DNA from 2 places in the Kocuria sp. UBA1838 genome. Region 1 is predicted to be linked to the other one. Evidence: riboswitches for the same ligand, from Rfam matches in the RefSeq annotation. Region 1 holds a riboswitch; the other holds the start of a gene.
What was found. Region 1 has a riboswitch for thiamine pyrophosphate ahead of B3I25_RS10150 (ECF transporter S component). Riboswitches for the same ligand answer to the same signal wherever they lie in the genome.
Positions count from the first base shown of each region.

Region 2: it holds a riboswitch for thiamine pyrophosphate, as region 1 does, so the genes downstream of both, B3I25_RS06495 (bifunctional hydroxymethylpyrimidine kinase/phosphomethylpyrimidine kinase) here and B3I25_RS10150 (ECF transporter S component) in region 1, are expected to answer to the same signal.

Region 1 is NZ_DDIY01000017.1:224,040-232,217, reverse strand. Features, by position in the region: gene B3I25_RS10155 (ABC transporter ATP-binding protein) at 1-1,131, opposite strand, end outside; gene B3I25_RS10150 (ECF transporter S component) at 1,128-1,751, opposite strand; TPP riboswitch at 1,810-1,916, opposite strand; gene B3I25_RS10145 (DUF4235 domain-containing protein) at 2,035-2,307, opposite strand; gene mnhG (monovalent cation/H(+) antiporter subunit G) at 2,435-2,800, opposite strand; gene B3I25_RS10135 (monovalent cation/H+ antiporter complex subunit F) at 2,797-3,060, opposite strand; gene B3I25_RS10130 (Na+/H+ antiporter subunit E) at 3,063-3,710, opposite strand; gene B3I25_RS10125 (Na+/H+ antiporter subunit D) at 3,707-5,344, opposite strand; gene B3I25_RS10120 (Na(+)/H(+) antiporter subunit C) at 5,334-5,864, opposite strand; gene B3I25_RS10115 (Na+/H+ antiporter subunit A) at 5,861-8,178, opposite strand, start outside.
Region 2 is NZ_DDIY01000013.1:55,830-64,007, forward strand. Features, by position in the region: gene B3I25_RS06485 (vitamin K epoxide reductase family protein) at 1-118, opposite strand, end outside; gene B3I25_RS06490 (Rne/Rng family ribonuclease) at 579-3,896, shown strand; TPP riboswitch at 3,977-4,072, shown strand; gene B3I25_RS06495 (bifunctional hydroxymethylpyrimidine kinase/phosphomethylpyrimidine kinase) at 4,060-5,613, shown strand; gene rplU (50S ribosomal protein L21) at 5,851-6,162, shown strand; gene rpmA (50S ribosomal protein L27) at 6,209-6,463, shown strand; gene obgE (GTPase ObgE) at 6,615-8,178, shown strand, end outside.

The DNA.
Region 1 (8,178 bases):
GGCCGCCGGCGCCGCCCCCGTGCGCACGTCCGGCTCCGGGTACGCTTCCCCGCGCCGCCACGCGGCGAGCGCCCGACGACGCCGCCGCGCGAGCGCCCGCCGTCCCGGTTGGCTCCGGGACACGGCAAGATCGCGTGCGCTCAACAAGGTGGTGCCCGGTGCGACGGCGGCGGGCACGGTGGTGAAACCACCCGTATCCTGCGCAGACTGCGTGACATCCGAAGCCCTCACGGACGACGCGGCCGGCGCATTCTCCGTAGGCACAGCGGGCGGCGTGATGCCGTGTGGCCCCGCGGAGGCAGCCGTCTGCCGTACCGCGGGATCCATGCCATTCGAGGCATGCACGGGAGTGCGAGTGCGCGGCACCCAGCCGGGGACCCACGTACCCTGGTGCTGCAGCAGGTCCCGGGCGTCCTGCAGGGTCTGCTGCGCGGGGCCGTCGAAGGCCACCCGACCGTCGTCGCCCAGCACGATCACACGGTCCACGACCGGTTCCCACAGGGCCACCCTGTGCTCCACGACCACAAGGGTGGTCCCGTCCTCGCGCACCGCATCGGCCACGGCGCGGCACAGCTGCTGCGCCCCCTCGTGGTCCACGCTCGCCGTGGGTTCGTCCAGCAGCAGCAGCCGCGGGCACATGGCCAGGGTCCCGGCGAGCGCGAGACGTTGTTTCTGCCCCCCGGACAGTGCCGTGGTGGGGTGGTCGAGCGGGAGCTCCAGACCCGTGCGCGCGAGCGCTTCCCGCACGCGCGGCCAGATCCGCTCGCGGGGGACGGCGAGGTTCTCGAGGCCGAACGCGACGTCGTCCCCCACGCGCGAGAGGACCACCTGCGTCTCGGGGTCCTGGTGCATGAAGCCCACCGTGCCGCGGGCGTCGCGCGGGTCGACACCCCCGACGCTCAACCCGCCCGATGCGGAACGGCCGTCAGGGTCCTGGTCCACACCGGCCAGTGCCTGCAGGAGCGTGGACTTGCCCGCCCCGGACGGGCCCAGGAGCAGGACGCGTTCGCCGGGCTCGATGATCAGGTCCAGGTCCACCAGACTGGGCGTCTCGCGGCCGGGGTGATGCCATCCGAACCCCTCCAGGACCACCCGCGCGCCCGTGAGCTGCACGGTCGGTTCCGCGGTCATCGGCGCACGGCGCCGGAGGCCAGTGCTCCGAGGACACCTGTGGCCTGCAGGGCCTTCATCACGGCCCACATGAGCAACCCTGCGATCACGGCCCCGGAGAGCGTGGTCAGCGCCGCGTAGACGACCTGCTGATCCAGGGCCCACTCGAAGTTGTACATGATGTTCTCGCTCACGCCCAGGAACAGCCCGGATACAGCCCCACCGATCGCCGCAGTCACGGGACCGAACCGGCGGTAACGGGTCAGGAGGAACACGACCTCCACACCGAGGCCCTGCACCAGACCGGAGAGCACCACGAGCCACCCGAAATGCGTTCCCAGGAAGCCCTCGATCACGGCCGCGAGCAACTCGCAGAACAGGGCCGCGCCCGGTTTGCGGATGATCAGGGCGCCCAGGGTACCCGCCACGAGCCAGCCCCCCGCGATGAGCCCCGCGGACGGCGGGTAGGCCACCGTGCCCGCCGAGACCGCCGGGTACAGGAGGTTGGACCACATCCAGAAGATCACGGCGCACACCGCGGCCAATACGGCGGTGACCACGATGTCCACGACCCGCCACGACGAGCTGCGGTTGCCGCTTGCGCGCGGTGTACGGGTGGGGGTGTTACCGACCTGCGTCATGCTGAATCCTCCTGAAGATCCCAGGAGGGGAAGAACACCACCCGCCGTTGCGAGCGGGTCCTTGAGATACTCGACTCCCTAGCGCCGGTACGAGCCGGATCAGGTTCGAGGGTCTGCGCTCACGCGCACTCTCAGCGCCGCGGTGGCGCTCCCCTGTCGTTGAGACGCCAGTCTAGACCACGACGGCGGGTGGCCGGGCATCTCGCGTGCCCGGCCACCCGCCGTCGTACGTGCGTCCTACGCGGCCCCGGCCCACCCGTACGGGGGGCGCGGTACCCGCGGCTCAGATCTCGCTCTGGGAGCTACGGGAGGGATCGGAGTCCTTGGACTCGAACTTGGCCACCTGGCGGGAGATCCCCACCTTGATGACGGTGCCCACAACACCGGTGATCACGGCCCAGATGATGATGTCGGTCCAGGCCTCGTCCGGGTCCGGGTTCTTGGCGGGGGGCTCGTTGCCCGTGACCTGCTTCCACACCGCGGACAGGCCCTTGTTGGCCAGGGCCACGCCACCCAGGGACGCCACCGTGCCGAAAATGTCCATTACCTTGTTCATGAGGTTCTCCTTGTCTTGTGGGTGCCGGCGGCACCGGGTGGCCGACGACGTCGTGCTCGTTGCCCAGCATACGAAGCGCCGGGCGCGACGGGGCGGAAGGAACCCGGTCCCACCGAGAATTACGTCCTCAGCGAGATTCTTCCTCGCCGACGCGAGCGACGACCTCGCGCAGCTCGTCCTCCACGAGGTTCTTCTGGTTCAGGTGCTTGGAGCGGTAGGCGGCGCGGCCCACCATGTGCGCGGACACGGGCACCGTGAGCAGCTGGAACAGCCACGCGAGGATCATCAGCGGGATCATGCCGGGATTGCCGCTCTCGATCGCCACGGCCGTGAGCAGCAGGAGCAACCCCAGGACCTGGGGTTTGGTACCGGCGTGCATGCGCGAGAGCAGATCGGGGAAGCGCACCAGACCCACCGCCGCGGCCAGGGACATGAGGGCCCCCCCCACGAGGCACAGCAGCGCGATGACGTCCAGGACGGTGTGCCAGTTCATGAGCGCTCCAACCCCACATTGCGCGCGACCGTCACAGACCCCAGGAAGCCCACCAGGGAGATGATCACGAGCAGGATGATGTTGCTGGAGTGGTGGTTGTACACCATCTCGATGGCGAGACCCGCACCCACGATCGCGAGCAACACGTCCGTGGCGATCACCCGGTCCAACAGGGACGGGCCCTTGGCCAGCCGGTAGATCGTGCCCGCGGCCGCCACGGTGAGAATCGCACCGCACACCCACACGGCGACGTCTAACATGGTCATGGCCGCTCCTCCCCACGGCCGTCCAGGGCCTTGTTCATCTTGGTGGTCGGCGACGCGACGGCGCCGGAGGCGTCCGCGCCACCCGCGCCACCCGAGGCCTCCAGTTTCGCGAGGTCCTCCTTGGAGCCCATGATCTTGATCCACGCCGCCTCGATATTAAGCGCGGACTCCCGGAACGACTCCGCTTCCTCCGGCGTGGAGACGTCCAGCACGTGGAAGTACAGGATCCCGCTGCCGCGATCCACCTCCACCACGAGCGAGCCCGGGATCAGCGCCATGGTGTGACCCACGGCCGTCATGAGCAGGTCATTGTTCTGCCGCAGCTTCACCCGCAGCACTGCGTTGTGCACCTTGGGGCCCTGCATGAGCGCGACACCGAACACGTGGATGCTGGCCCGGGCCACCTGCCAGATGAATGTGACCACGAACAGCGCGAAATGCAGGACGTTGAACCGCCCGGACAACCGCACCGGGGGCAGCGTGAGCGTGCGGGTCACGAACACCGCGAGGATCAACCCGAAGACCAGGTTGCCCACGCTCCAGTCACCCCACAGGGCACCCCACACGACCACGAGCCACAGGATCAGGGGCAGCTCAGCCCGCAAGGAGTTCCGGGAGCGTCGCTGCATCGGGGACGTACTCATCGGCCCTCCTCGCTCACACCACCGGGACCCACGGGGGCCAGCACGGCATTGACGTATCGATCCGGATTGCTCAGGTTCTCGGACGCGTTGTCCGCGAGATCGAACAGCGGCCCGGCGAAGACTGTGAGTGCCACACCCACCGCCACGAGCGCGGTGGTCGCGCCCACCATGGTCCCGGGCAGCAGCACCACGGGGGACCGGCCGGAGAAGCGGCTGCCGGACTTGCCCGCCACCGCGCGGGACGTGCGGGGGCGGCGGCCCTCCGCGGTGGTGGCGCGCAGCACGGGGTCCGGGTACTCGGCGTCGTCCACGTCGCGCAGGAACACGCGGTTCCACACGCGGATCAGGGCCATGAGCGTGAGCAGCGAGACGAACACGGACACGCCCACGAGTAGGTAGCTCAGCCACGTCCCGGCCTCGACACCGGCCTCCAGGAGGGCCACCTTGCCCAGGAAGCCCGAGAACGGCGGGATGCCGCCCAGGTTCAGGGCCGGGATCATGTACAGCACCCCCAGCAGCGGAGAGATCTTGAGCATCCCGGCGAGGCGGTCCACGTTGGTGGAGCCACCGCGGCGCTCGATCAGCCCGGCGACCAGGAACAGGCTGGTCTGGATCACGATGTGATGCGCGATGTAGTAGACCACCGCGGCCAGGGCGGCCTGCGTGCCCAGTGCGATGCCGAAGATCATGTAGCCGATGTGACTGATCAGCGTGAACGAGAGCATACGTTTGATGTCGATCTGGGCGAGCGCGCCCAGGATGCCCACGATCATGGTCAGCAACGCGACCCACATCAGCAGATCTTTGATCTGCGTCCCGGGGAACAACAGGGTCTCGGTGCGGATGATCGAGTAGACGCCCACCTTGGTCAACAGGCCCGCGAACACCGCGGTCACCGGTGCGGACGCGGTCGGGTAGGAGTCGGGCAGCCAGAAGGACAGCGGGAAGATCGCGGCCTTGACACCGAACGCGATCAGCAGCATCAGGTGCAACTGCATCTGGGTGCCCTGCGGCAGGTCCGCGAGCTTCACGGACAGGTCCGCCATGTTCACGGTGGCGGTGGCGCCGTAGATCATCCCCAGGGAGATCAGGAACAGGATCGAGGAGATCACCGAGACGACCACGTAGGTCACGCCCGCGCGGATCCGCTGCGCCGTGCCACCCATGGTGAGCAGGACGTAGGAGGCGGTCAACAGGATCTCGAAGCCCACGTAGAGGTTGAAGAGGTCACCCGCGAGGAACGCGTGGGACACACCCGCGACCAGCAACAGGAACGTGGGGTAGAAGATGGAGATGGGGCCCTCGTCGTCCCCGCTGGCCACACCCTCGCTGACCGCATAGATCAACACCGCGAGGGACACCACCACGGAGACCACGAGCATGAGCGCGGACAACTGGTCCACGACCATCACGATGCCGTACGGGGCGGCCCAGTCCCCCAGGTGCACGACCTGCGGACCCTGGTTCCATACGTTCGCGAGCATGAACGCGTTCAGGATCAGCGTGAGCACCATGGCGCCCACGGTCACCCCGCGCTGCAGCCGGTTGCGGTGGACGATGATGAAGTTCAGGGCGGCGCCGAGGAACGGGATCAGGACCGCGAGCGGCGCGAACTGTGCCGGATCAGTGGTCATGCGGGCTCCTCCCTCGCACCTCGGAGAACTTCTCGGCCCTGTAGTGACCAGGCGATTCGGCGGCCTCTTCCTCGTTGTGACGCGACGGTGCGAACCGGGCGTCCGCGTGGTTGAACTCGGAGGTGTCCTGCGGCAGGGCGTCGTCGTCCTCGGCGTCGTACGAGGACTGCTGCGCCACGCGGCGGTCCTGGAGGTCGTCCTGGATCTCGTCCCGGCGGGCCAGGATCCACGAACGCCAGATCATGCTGAGGATGAAGGCGGTCGTGGCGAGCGAGATCACGATCGAGGTGAGCACGAGCGCCTGCGGCAGCGGGTCCGAGTACTCCGAGGGGTCGCGGGCGGCGTCGTACAACGGCGCGATGCCGGGCGTGCCGCTCGTGTGCAGGATCAGCAGGTTGGCCCCGTTGGTGAGCAGCATGATGCCCAGCAATACACGGGTGAGCGAGCGTTCCAGCAGGAGGTAGACCCCCACGGAGAACAGCACACCCATGATTACCAGGAGTGTGAGATTCACGGTCATCGCTGTGCCTCCTGGGGCTCGTCCCCGGAGACCAAGGAGCCCTCGGGAGCGTCGGGGTCGCCCGCCCTGTGCGCGGTGACCTCGGGGCCGTTACGGGTCAGGCGGATCCGGGCGCCGCGGCCCGCGCGCTTCTTCCGGGACTCCACGGCGGAACGCTCGATCCGTTCATCGATCCGCCCGCCCAGGGAGCGCAGGATGTCCAGCACCAGGCCCACCACGATCAGGTAGACACCGATGTCGAAGATCACGGCGGTGACGAACTTGACGTGACCGAAGACGAGCATGTCCCACTCGAACGTGTAGCTCTCCATCACGGCCCCGCCGAAGAACACGGGGACGATCGCGTACAGGGAGGCGATCGCCAGGCCCGCGCCGAGCATCCAGCCCGCGTTGACCGGGGTCGCGCGCTCGAGCTCGTAGCGTCCGCCCGCGAGGTAGCGCAGGGTCAGGGCGAGGGAGGCCATCAGGCCGCCGGCGAAGCCACCACCGGGGATGTTGTGCCCCGCGATGAGCAGGTAGAAGGACACGAGCATGAAGGTGTGGAACAGCAGCCGGGCCACGACCTCGAAGATGATCGAGCGCCGCTCCGGGGCGAGCGTGCGCCCCGCAAGCAGGAACGGGTCCGCGTCCGGGCGGGAGGTGAACCGGCGGGCGACCTCGAGCTGGCGGGTGTTCGCGTGCGGGAAGTGCGCTGCGGAGTCCGCGCCACGCACGATCTTCAGCTGCTGGGTGTCCAAGTCGTGACGTTCGCTGCGCAAGCGGTCCCCGCGTCCCTTGACGAAGATCAGGGACGCGATGCCCGTGGCGGCCACCGCGAGCACGGTGATCTCGCCCATGGTGTCCCACGCGCGGATGTCCACGAGCAGGACGTTGACCACGTTGGCGCCGTCGCCCATCTCGTAGGCCATCTGCGGCAGTTCCAGGGAGATCCGTTCCGCCGACCGCGAGGACATGGAAAACACCGCGAGCGCCATCATGAACAGTCCGAACACCACGGCGAAGACCGCGCGGAACACGCGGTGCCCGGTGGGCCGGCGGTTCCACAGCGGGCCGGGCAGGGAACGCAGGGCCAGGACGAACGCCACGAGGGAGATCGTCTCCACGAGCGTCTGGGTCAGGGCGAGGTCCGGCGCGCCGTAGAGCGCGAAGGTCAGGGCCAGGCCGTAGCCCGTGACCGAGACCAGCAGGACGGCCAGGAACCGCTTGCCCGCGGTGAGCACGAGCAGGGCCGCCACGATCATGGCGATCCCGGTGACCAGCTGGGCCGGGGAATCCGCGTAGCGGAACCCGGCGAGCGGCGGGGTCTCGTTCCAGAACAGGGCCACGAGCGGCACCACGATCGCGGTCACGAGGATCACGGACAGGTAGAACATCAGCGAACCACGCTGGGTCCGGCCGGTGAGCCACACCGCGACCATGTCCAGCACGTTGATGATCTTGCGGTAGACGAAGTCACCGGTGGGCAGTTCCGGCAACCGGTCCTGAAACGAGCCCACGGGCCGACGCGCGACGTACAACAGAGCGCCCACACCGATGATCAGCGCGGAGAGTCCCAGTGCCGGGGTCAGCCCGTGCCACAGCACCAGGTGCACGTGGGATTCGGCGACGTCCGGGAACTGTTCCTGGTAGCGCACGATCCCGGCCTCCACGGGAGCGGGCCACAGGCCGAACACCACCGTGAGCAGGGCCAGCACCGCAGGCGCCACGAGGAAGGCCCACGGCACCGGGGTGAACTCGCCGATGACCGACTGACCGTCCTCGGCGGCGTCGAGATCGGAGAACTGCGCGGGCTTGCGCGCGAAGCCGCCCCACAGGAACCGCGCGCTGTACGCGAAGGTGAGGATGGAGCCGAGCACCACGCACACGAGCGCGATCATGGCGAGCGGGTCCGAGGCGTGGTCCACGAACGCAGTGAGGACGGCTTCCTTGGTCACGAAGCCGAGCAGCGGCGGGATCCCGGCCATGGACGCCGCACCGATCATGGCCACCACGAACAGCATGGGTGCCGTCCGACCCACACCGGAGAGCCTGCGAATGTCACGGGTCCCGGCCTGGTGGTCGATGATGCCCACGCTCAGAAACAGGGTGGCCTTGAACAGACCGTGCGCGATGACCATGCCCATGCCGGCCATCGCGGTGTCCGCGGTGCCGAACGCCACGACCGCGGTGATGAAGCCCAACTGGCTCACCGTGCCGTACGCGAGGATCAGCTTGAGGTCGAACTGGCGCAGCGCGACCCAGCCGCCGAAGATCATGGTGCCCAGGCCCAGGGTCAGGGTGACGGGCAGCCACCACTGGGTGTCCACGAACCCGG
Region 2 (8,178 bases), on a different contig from region 1:
CCACGATCGAGAAGATCACCGCGAGCACGGCCCACGAGCGGTCCGAACGGGTGGCGGGGGCCGGAGTCGTCTCGCGTGCCCGGTCGGTCAGGGGAGTGGTCGCGGAAGTTGGGCTCACGCGCTCGATCGTAGACCACGCGCATGACGACCCGCCGGGCGCGGGCCGCCCGTGGCGGCGGGTGACGCCGGCACACACCCCGTACACGCGCTGTGGTCCGGCCGGTGGAATGTGGTCCGGACCACCCGGAATGCGCCCCGGCCCGGGGTGACTGTGAGATACTGCCAATGGTCGGGCCTCAGCCGCACGTGAGGAACCGGCCCGGCAGGAACACCGATCTCCCTCGGTACGGACCCGCGCTCTCACAGGATCGAGCGCGTCCGGAGCGGGGCAAGTTCGCGGTCCCCACGGACCCAGCGACTCGGGCATCCGCCGGCTCGCGGACAGTGCGCGTGACATACGCCGCGCCCGCGAGTACGACTTTGACTTCCGGCGGCCGCGTGGCAAACACCGGCTCGACCGACCGAGCACACCTCGGGCCCGGGTGCGGGCGGTGTCCCGAGCAGGAGCACAACTTCACATGGAACCTGAGAAGGACAACGCGGAACAGTCACCCCTCGAGACTGCCGCCACCACCCCCGTCGAGGACAGCACCACTACCGATCCCGCCGTCACGCCTGATGCACCGGCCGACGACGCCGCCGTTCCCCATTCCGAGCCCGACGCCGCCGTGCCCGCCGACACCGCTACCGGGCAACCCGCGACGACCGACGCGCCCGCCGAGGATCCGGGGACGTCCGATTCCGCGGCCACCGCTTCCGACGATGCTGGCGTTGCGGATACCCCCGCGCGCGAGATCCCAGTGGCCGAGATCCCCGAGGCCGAGCAGCCTGCGGAGAGTATCGAGGACGAGATCGCGCTCGATGTCGAGGACGCAGCCGGTGACGCCGCTGAGAGCGCCCGCGAGACGGATGAGCAGGCTGCTCTGCGCGCCGACGGGCCCGAGCAGACGACGCAGGCCGGCGAAGGAACCGGCTCGGCCGAGGCGAGCGACGAGCAGACCGACACCTCGGAACAGACGGACGCGCAGACTGTACAGGTCGAGGAGTCCGCGAACGACCAGCCCAGCACCCAGGAGAACTTCGGGGCCTTCGGTCCCGGTGCCTCCCTCATGTTCCATGCCCCGGACCCGGACGAGATCCGCCGTGCCGCCGAGGAGCAGGCTGCCCGACTGCGCGAGGCTGCCAAGGAACGCGACGCCCAGCGCGAGGCCGAGCGGGCCGCGCGCAATGACGTGGACAGCGAGGACGACAAGTCCGGCGAGGTCACGAGCAAGCGGCGTCGCCGGCGGCGTCGCGGTGACGAGGACATGGAACTCGTGGACGAGTCCGACGGCTCGGTGACCCGGGTCCGCGCCCCGCGCGGTGCCGGTGAGGGCACGGGCAGCGACGAGGTGACCGGGGTCAAGGGCTCCACGCGGCTCGAGGCCAAGCGTCAGCGTCGTCGTGAGTCCCGGCAGTTCGGCCGCCGCCGCCACGTGATCACCGAGGCCGAGTTCCTGGCCCGGCGCGAATCCGTGGAGCGCAAGATGCTCGTGCGACAGAAGGACGACCGGATCCAGATCGGTGTGCTCGAGGACGGGATCCTTGCCGAGCACTTCGTCTCGCACACCCAGCAGGACTCGCTGATCGGCAACGTGTACGTGGGCAAGGTGCAGAACGTGCTGCCGTCCATGGAGGCCGCCTTCGTGGACATCGGCCGCGGCCGCAACGCCGTGCTCTACGCCGGTGAGGTGGACTGGGACGCCGCCGAGCTGGGCAGCAAGCCCCGCAAGATCGAGAACGCCCTGAAGTCCGGGGACACCGTGCTCGTGCAGGTCACCAAGGACCCCGTGGGGCACAAAGGTGCTCGGCTCACGAGCCAGGTGTCCCTGCCCGGTCGCTACCTCGTCTACGTCCCGGGCGGTTCCATGACGGGGATCTCCCGCAAGCTCCCGGACGTGGAGCGCCAGCGGCTGAAGAAGATCCTCAAGGACCGGTTGCCGGAGGGCGCGGGCGTGATCGTGCGCACTGCGGCGGAGGGTGCCTCCGAGACCGAGCTGACCAACGACATCAACCGGCTGCGCTCGCAGTGGGAGCAGATCCAGGACAAGGCCAAGTCCACCAAGACGCTGGCCCCGGAGATGCTGTACGCGGAACCGGACCTGACCATCAAGACCGTGCGGGACGTCTTCAACGAGGATTTCACCGCCATGGTGGTCCAGGGCGAGCAGGCGTGGGACAACATCGAGGCTTACGTGACCTACGTGGCGCCCGACCTGCTGGACCGCCTCGAGCGCTGGACCGGCGATGACGACCTCTTCGAGCACATGCGCGTGGAGGAGCAGATCCAGAAGGCCCTCGAGCGCAAGGTCTTCCTGCCCTCCGGCGGATCGCTCGTGATCGACCGCACCGAGGCCATGACCGTGGTGGACGTCAACACCGGCAAGTTCACGGGCTCCGGGGGCAACCTCGAGGAGACCGTGACCAAGAACAACCTCGAAGCCGCCGAGGAGATCGTGCGGCAACTGCGGTTGCGGGATATCGGCGGGATCATCGTGGTGGACTTCATCGACATGGTTCTGGAGTCCAACCGCGATCTCGTACTGCGCCGGCTCGTGGAGTGCCTGGGCCGGGACCGCACGAAGCACCAGGTGGCCGAGGTGACCTCCCTGGGTCTCGTGCAGATGACGCGCAAGCGCATGGGTACGGGGTTGCTCGAGGTCTTCTCCGAGCCGTGCGAGGAATGCGCGGGCCGCGGCGTCGTGGTCCACGACCACCCCTTGAAGGGCCGCTCCGGCGCGGCTCCCTCCGACCAGCGCGGCACTCGACACGAGCGTAAGCGTTCGCGCAACAAGCAGCACAACGGTGCGCAGGACAAGCCCAGGAACGGCAACCAGCACCACGGTTCGGACGAGCCGGACCAGGCGCGCGTGGAGGCCACCCGCACGGCGTTGGCGAACATCGCCGCGGCCTCCTCCCACGACGAGTCCGACGACGCCGCACGGAATGCTTCCCAGGGCACCGCACCGCAGTCCGGGGGCGGGCAGGCCGAGGACACCGGTTCCCAGGAGCAGCAGACCTCCCGCGGTCAGCAGGGCGGGGAGCACGCGTCCGAGAACTCCCACGGGGAGTCCGAGGGCGGGCGCCGTCGCCGCAAGCGCCGCGGCAAGCGCAGCCGCGGTCGCGGTCAGCAGGGCGAGGACAACGCCGTGCAGAACGACGGTTCCGGCCGGGACGGTTCCGGGAACGACTCGCGCGGGGATTCCCGGTCCGAGGACCGTTCCGGTGGGGACTCGTCCGCGAGCCTCACGATTCACGGCGAGGTCATCGAACTGCCCCACGGGCAGTCTGAGCAGCGGGGGAGCGAGGGCACCCAGGAGGCCCTGTCCCTGGATTCGCTGAGCGCCGCGTTCACGGATGCGGGCGAGGACGAAACCTCGACCGAGGGTGCCGTTCAGGATGCGGACGCCGCGTCCCAGCCGCGGGAGGCGGTGTCGAAGCGGTCGGCCGCCGGACACGCGCCGTCGAACTCCGGGACTGCGCAATCCAGTGCAGGGCAGACGAGTGCCGCGCAGCAGCAGACTTCCGGGGCAGCGTCGTCCGCTGGCGGGAACCGGCCGGCGGAGGCGCCGGCGGCTCCGGCCCGACGGCGTCGTGGGTCGCGGCGTGCCGTGGCGCCGGCGGCCGCGCCCGGAACCGCGAGCGTGGAGACCCACGAGTACACGCAGGAACGGCAGGTCAGCCGTTTCACCGCGGAGGCCGGGGCCGTGGCCCCCGCGGCGTCCGGTGACCAGCCCACCATCGTGGGTGTGGGCATCAAGGCTCAGGACATCACGATGACCGGCAAGCAGGACTGAGTGACCGGCGGCTGGATCCGTCGCCACGCGAGCACCGCAGGGGCACCCGGGATTCCGGGTGCCCCTGTGGCATGATCGGGGACACACACACGGGGTGCTGCGCACTGCGGCTGAGAACACACCCGTCGAACCTGATCTAGCTCGTACTAGCGAAGGGATTGTCGTGGACACCACGCCTTCTACCGCCATACCCCGCGTCCTCTCGATTGCCGGAACCGATCCCACGGGCGGGGCGGGTCACGCCGCGGACCTGAAATCCATCGCCGCACTGGGCGGGTACGGGCTGAGTGTGATCACCGCAGTGGTCGCCCAGAACACCCGGGGCGTCGTGAGCGTACACACCCCACCCGTCCAGGTCCTGCGGGACCAGCTGGATGCGGTCGCCGGGGACGTCACCCTGGATGCGATCAAGGTGGGGATGCTCGGCTCCGTGGAGGTCATCGACACGGTCCGGGACTGGCTCATGGTGGGGCGCGCACCCGTGGTCGTGATCGACCCCGTCATGGTCGCCACGGCCGGTGGGCGATTGCTGCGTCCGGACGCCGAACGGGCCCTGCGGGAGCTGCTGCCCCACGCGAATCTGATCACCCCCAACCTCCCGGAACTCGCGGTGCTGGCCGAGCGCCCCGTGGCCGCGACCTGGGACGAGGCGCTCGAGCAGGGACGCGCGGTCGCGGCGGCGTTCCATACCCGGGTCCTCGTGAAGGGTGGCCACTTGGCCGGGGACACGACCCCGGACGCCCTGTTGCTCCCCGGTCAGGACGAACCCGCCGCGTTGTTCGAGGGTCGCAGGGTGCACACGCGTAACACCCACGGCACCGGGTGCTCGCTGTCCTCCGCGGTGGCCACGGTCGTGGCGCGGACCGGGGACTGGTCCGAGGCGATCCGCACGGCCCGCACATGGTTGCGCGGTGCACTGCGCGGCGCGGACGAGTTGCACGTGGGTCACGGCAACGGTCCCGTGCACCACATGCACCACGTCCAGCACCTCGTCACGGATCCGGCGTTCGTGATGACGGCCGCCGCGGAATCCGAGGGCCCCCGGTTCACCGATGAACTGTGGGAGGAGAGCGCCCCGGTGCGTGAACGCATTGCCGCCCTGGCGTTCATCCGGGGCCTCGGGGACGGCACCCTGGACCCGGGCGAGTTCGAGCTGTACCTGGACCAGGACATGCAATATCTGCAGTACTACTCCCGGGCGCTGGCCCTGCTCGCGGCCTCCGCCCCGGACGAGCGTTCGCGCGAACACTTCGCCGCGGCGTCGGCCTCCGTGGTCTCGGTCGAGTCCGCGCTGCATCGCGCCCGGCTCGGGGACCGGGAGCCCATGCCGCCGAGTGACGTCACGAGCAGTTACGCGGACTTCCTGCTGGCGCGCACGGGTCAGGACGGCTTCGCGGTGGGCTCCGCCGCGATCCTGCCGTGCTACTGGCTCTACGCCCACGTGGGTGCGGAGCTCACCCGTCGTGCCCGCGTCGCGGGACCGCAGCACCCGTTCGCCGACTGGCTCAGCACGTACGACGATCCGGACTTCCAGACCGCGACCGAGTCGGTGCGCGAGATCGTGGACCGGGAGGCCGCCCACGCGGACCCGGTCACCAGGGAGCACATGCGCCGCGCGTTCCACCGGGCGTGCGCGCTCGAGCTGGCCTTCTTCGCGCAGACGACCCCGGCGACGTCGCCGGAGGGCGAGCGGCGCGCCGCGGCGCAACTGGCATGACTTCGGGTGATCGGGTAGGCTGGGGTGTCGGTGCCGAGCGCCGGTGTGTGTCATATCCAGTTCACGCACCAGGTTGCGGCACACTCGGGCGAACATCCTGAATCGATGCGATAGCCACGCGGAGAATGCGGTCGGTCATGGATCACCGCGGCGTGATGTCTCGACATTCGCAGTCCTCCAGGAGTACGCCCGACCCACACACGTAGTCCATAGATGTCGAGAGAAGTGAGTTCCCAAGTGGTGTACGCGATTGTCCGCGCAGGCGGCCGCCAGGAGAAGGTTTCCATCGGAGACCTCGTGACCCTTGACCGCGTCGCCGGCGAGGCAGGCAGCACCGTAGAGCTTCCTGCGCTGCTGCTGGTCGATGGGGACAAGGTCACCTCCGACTCCAAGACCCTGGCGAACGTCAAGGTCACCGCCGAGATCGTCGAGGACCTGCGCGGTCCCAAGATCTCGATCATGAAGTACAAGAACAAGACCGGTTACAAGAAGCGTCAGGGCTTCCGCGCCGAACTGACCACCGTCAAGGTCACCGGCATCGACGCCTGAGCATCCGGCTCCCCACATACGTTTCCAACGAAGGTAGGCACACACCATGGCACACAAGAAGGGTGCGAGCTCCACTCGCAACGGCCGTGACTCCAACGCCCAGTACTTGGGTGTGAAGCGCTTCGGCGGCCAGTCCGTTAACGCCGGCGAGATCATCGTCCGCCAGCGCGGCACGCACTTCCACCCGGGCGTGAACGTGGGCCGCGGCAAGGACGACACCTTGTTCGCCCTGGCCGCTGGCGCCGTCGAATTCGGCACCCGCCGCGGTCGCCGCGTGGTCAACATTCAGACCGCCGAGTAATTCTCATTCGGACCCCTGGGTCCACCCGCCGCCACGACCCCGTGGCGGCGACCACTAGAGGGTGGGCGCTTCACGCGCTCACCCTCTAGTCTTTTCAGAAGACCCCGGTCGACCCGCTCGCAGCAGGTGACCCCTACCACCGAGGAGCCGCGTGGCCAGTTTTGTAGATCGAGTGATCGTGCACGCCACGGGCGGTAACGGCGGCCACGGCTGCGTGTCCGTCAAGCGCGAGAAGTTCAAGCCCCTGGGCGGCCCGGACGGCGGCAACGGCGGCGACGGCGGTTCGGTGATCCTGCGTGTGGACGGTCAGTCCACCACGCTGTTGGGTTTCCACCACGCACCCCACCAGAAGGCCCCCAACGGTGAGCCCGGCAAGGGGGACATGCGCCACGGTTTCAAGGGCCAGGACCTCGTGCTGTCCGTCCCGGACGGCACCGTGGTCAAGGACCGGCAGGGCAACGTGCTCGCGGACCTGCTCGGTGAGGGCAGTGAGTTCGTGCTGGCCGGTGGCGGCCAGGGCGGACTGGGCAATGCCGCACTGGCCTCGCCTAAGCGCAAGGCTCCGGGCTTCGCTCTGCTCGGTGTGCCCGGTGAGGAACACCAGGTCGAGCTCGAACTGAAGTCCATCGCGGACATCGCCCTGGTGGGCTTCCCCTCCGCGGGCAAGTCGAGCCTGATCGCGGCCATGAGTGCCGCGCGCCCCAAGATCGCGGACTACCCGTTCACCACCCTGGTGCCCAACCTGGGTGTGGTCCAGGCGGGTGACACCCGCTTCACCGTGGCGGACGTGCCGGGGTTGATCCCGGGTGCTTCGGAGGGCAAGGGGTTGGGACTCGAGTTCCTGCGGCACGTGGAGCGCTGCGCCGCACTCGTGCACGTGATCGACTGCGCCACGCTCGAACCCGGACGGGATCCGCTGAGCGACCTGGACGCCCTCGAACAGGAACTGTCCCACTACGCCGAGGCCATCCGCGACGACGACCCCACCACCATCCCGCTGACCGAGCGCCCCCGACTCGTGGCCCTGAACAAGGTGGACGTGCCCGAGGCGCGGGAACTGGCCGAGTTCATCCGCCCCGAACTCGAGGAACGCGGTTACCCGGTCTTCGAGATCTCAACGGCCTCGCACGCCGGACTGCGGGAACTGGGCTTCGCGATGGCCGAGCTCGTCTCCCGTGCCCGCGAGCAGGAGGAACAGCGGGAGGAGCAGCGCCGCGCGGAGACCGTGCTGCGCCCGGAACCCGTGCGGCGTCGTCGAGGGAAGGACCGCAAGGAGTTCGAGATCACCCGCGAGGACCGGGCGGGGGAGCCGCTGTACCACGTGCGCGGCGTGAAGCCCGAACGGTGGGTGCAGCAGACCGATTTCAACAACGACGAAGCCGTGGGATACCTCGCGGACCGCTTCGCGAAACTCGGGATCGAGGACGAACTGTTCCGCATCGGCGCCCGCCCGGGCAACGCGGTGCTGATCGGCCCCGAGGACAACGGTGTGGTCTTCGACTGGGAGCCCACCATGGTGGGCGGCGCCGAACTGCTCGGCGGCCCGCGCGGTTCCGACCTGCGCCTCGAGGACACGTCCCGGCCCACGCGCCGCGAGAAGCGGGAACAGTTTTACGACCGCATGGACGCCAAGGCCGAGGCCCGCGCGGAGCTCGAGGAGCAGCGCCGCGCCGGGATCTGGACCGAGTCCGTGGACGACGCGCGAGATCGACGCC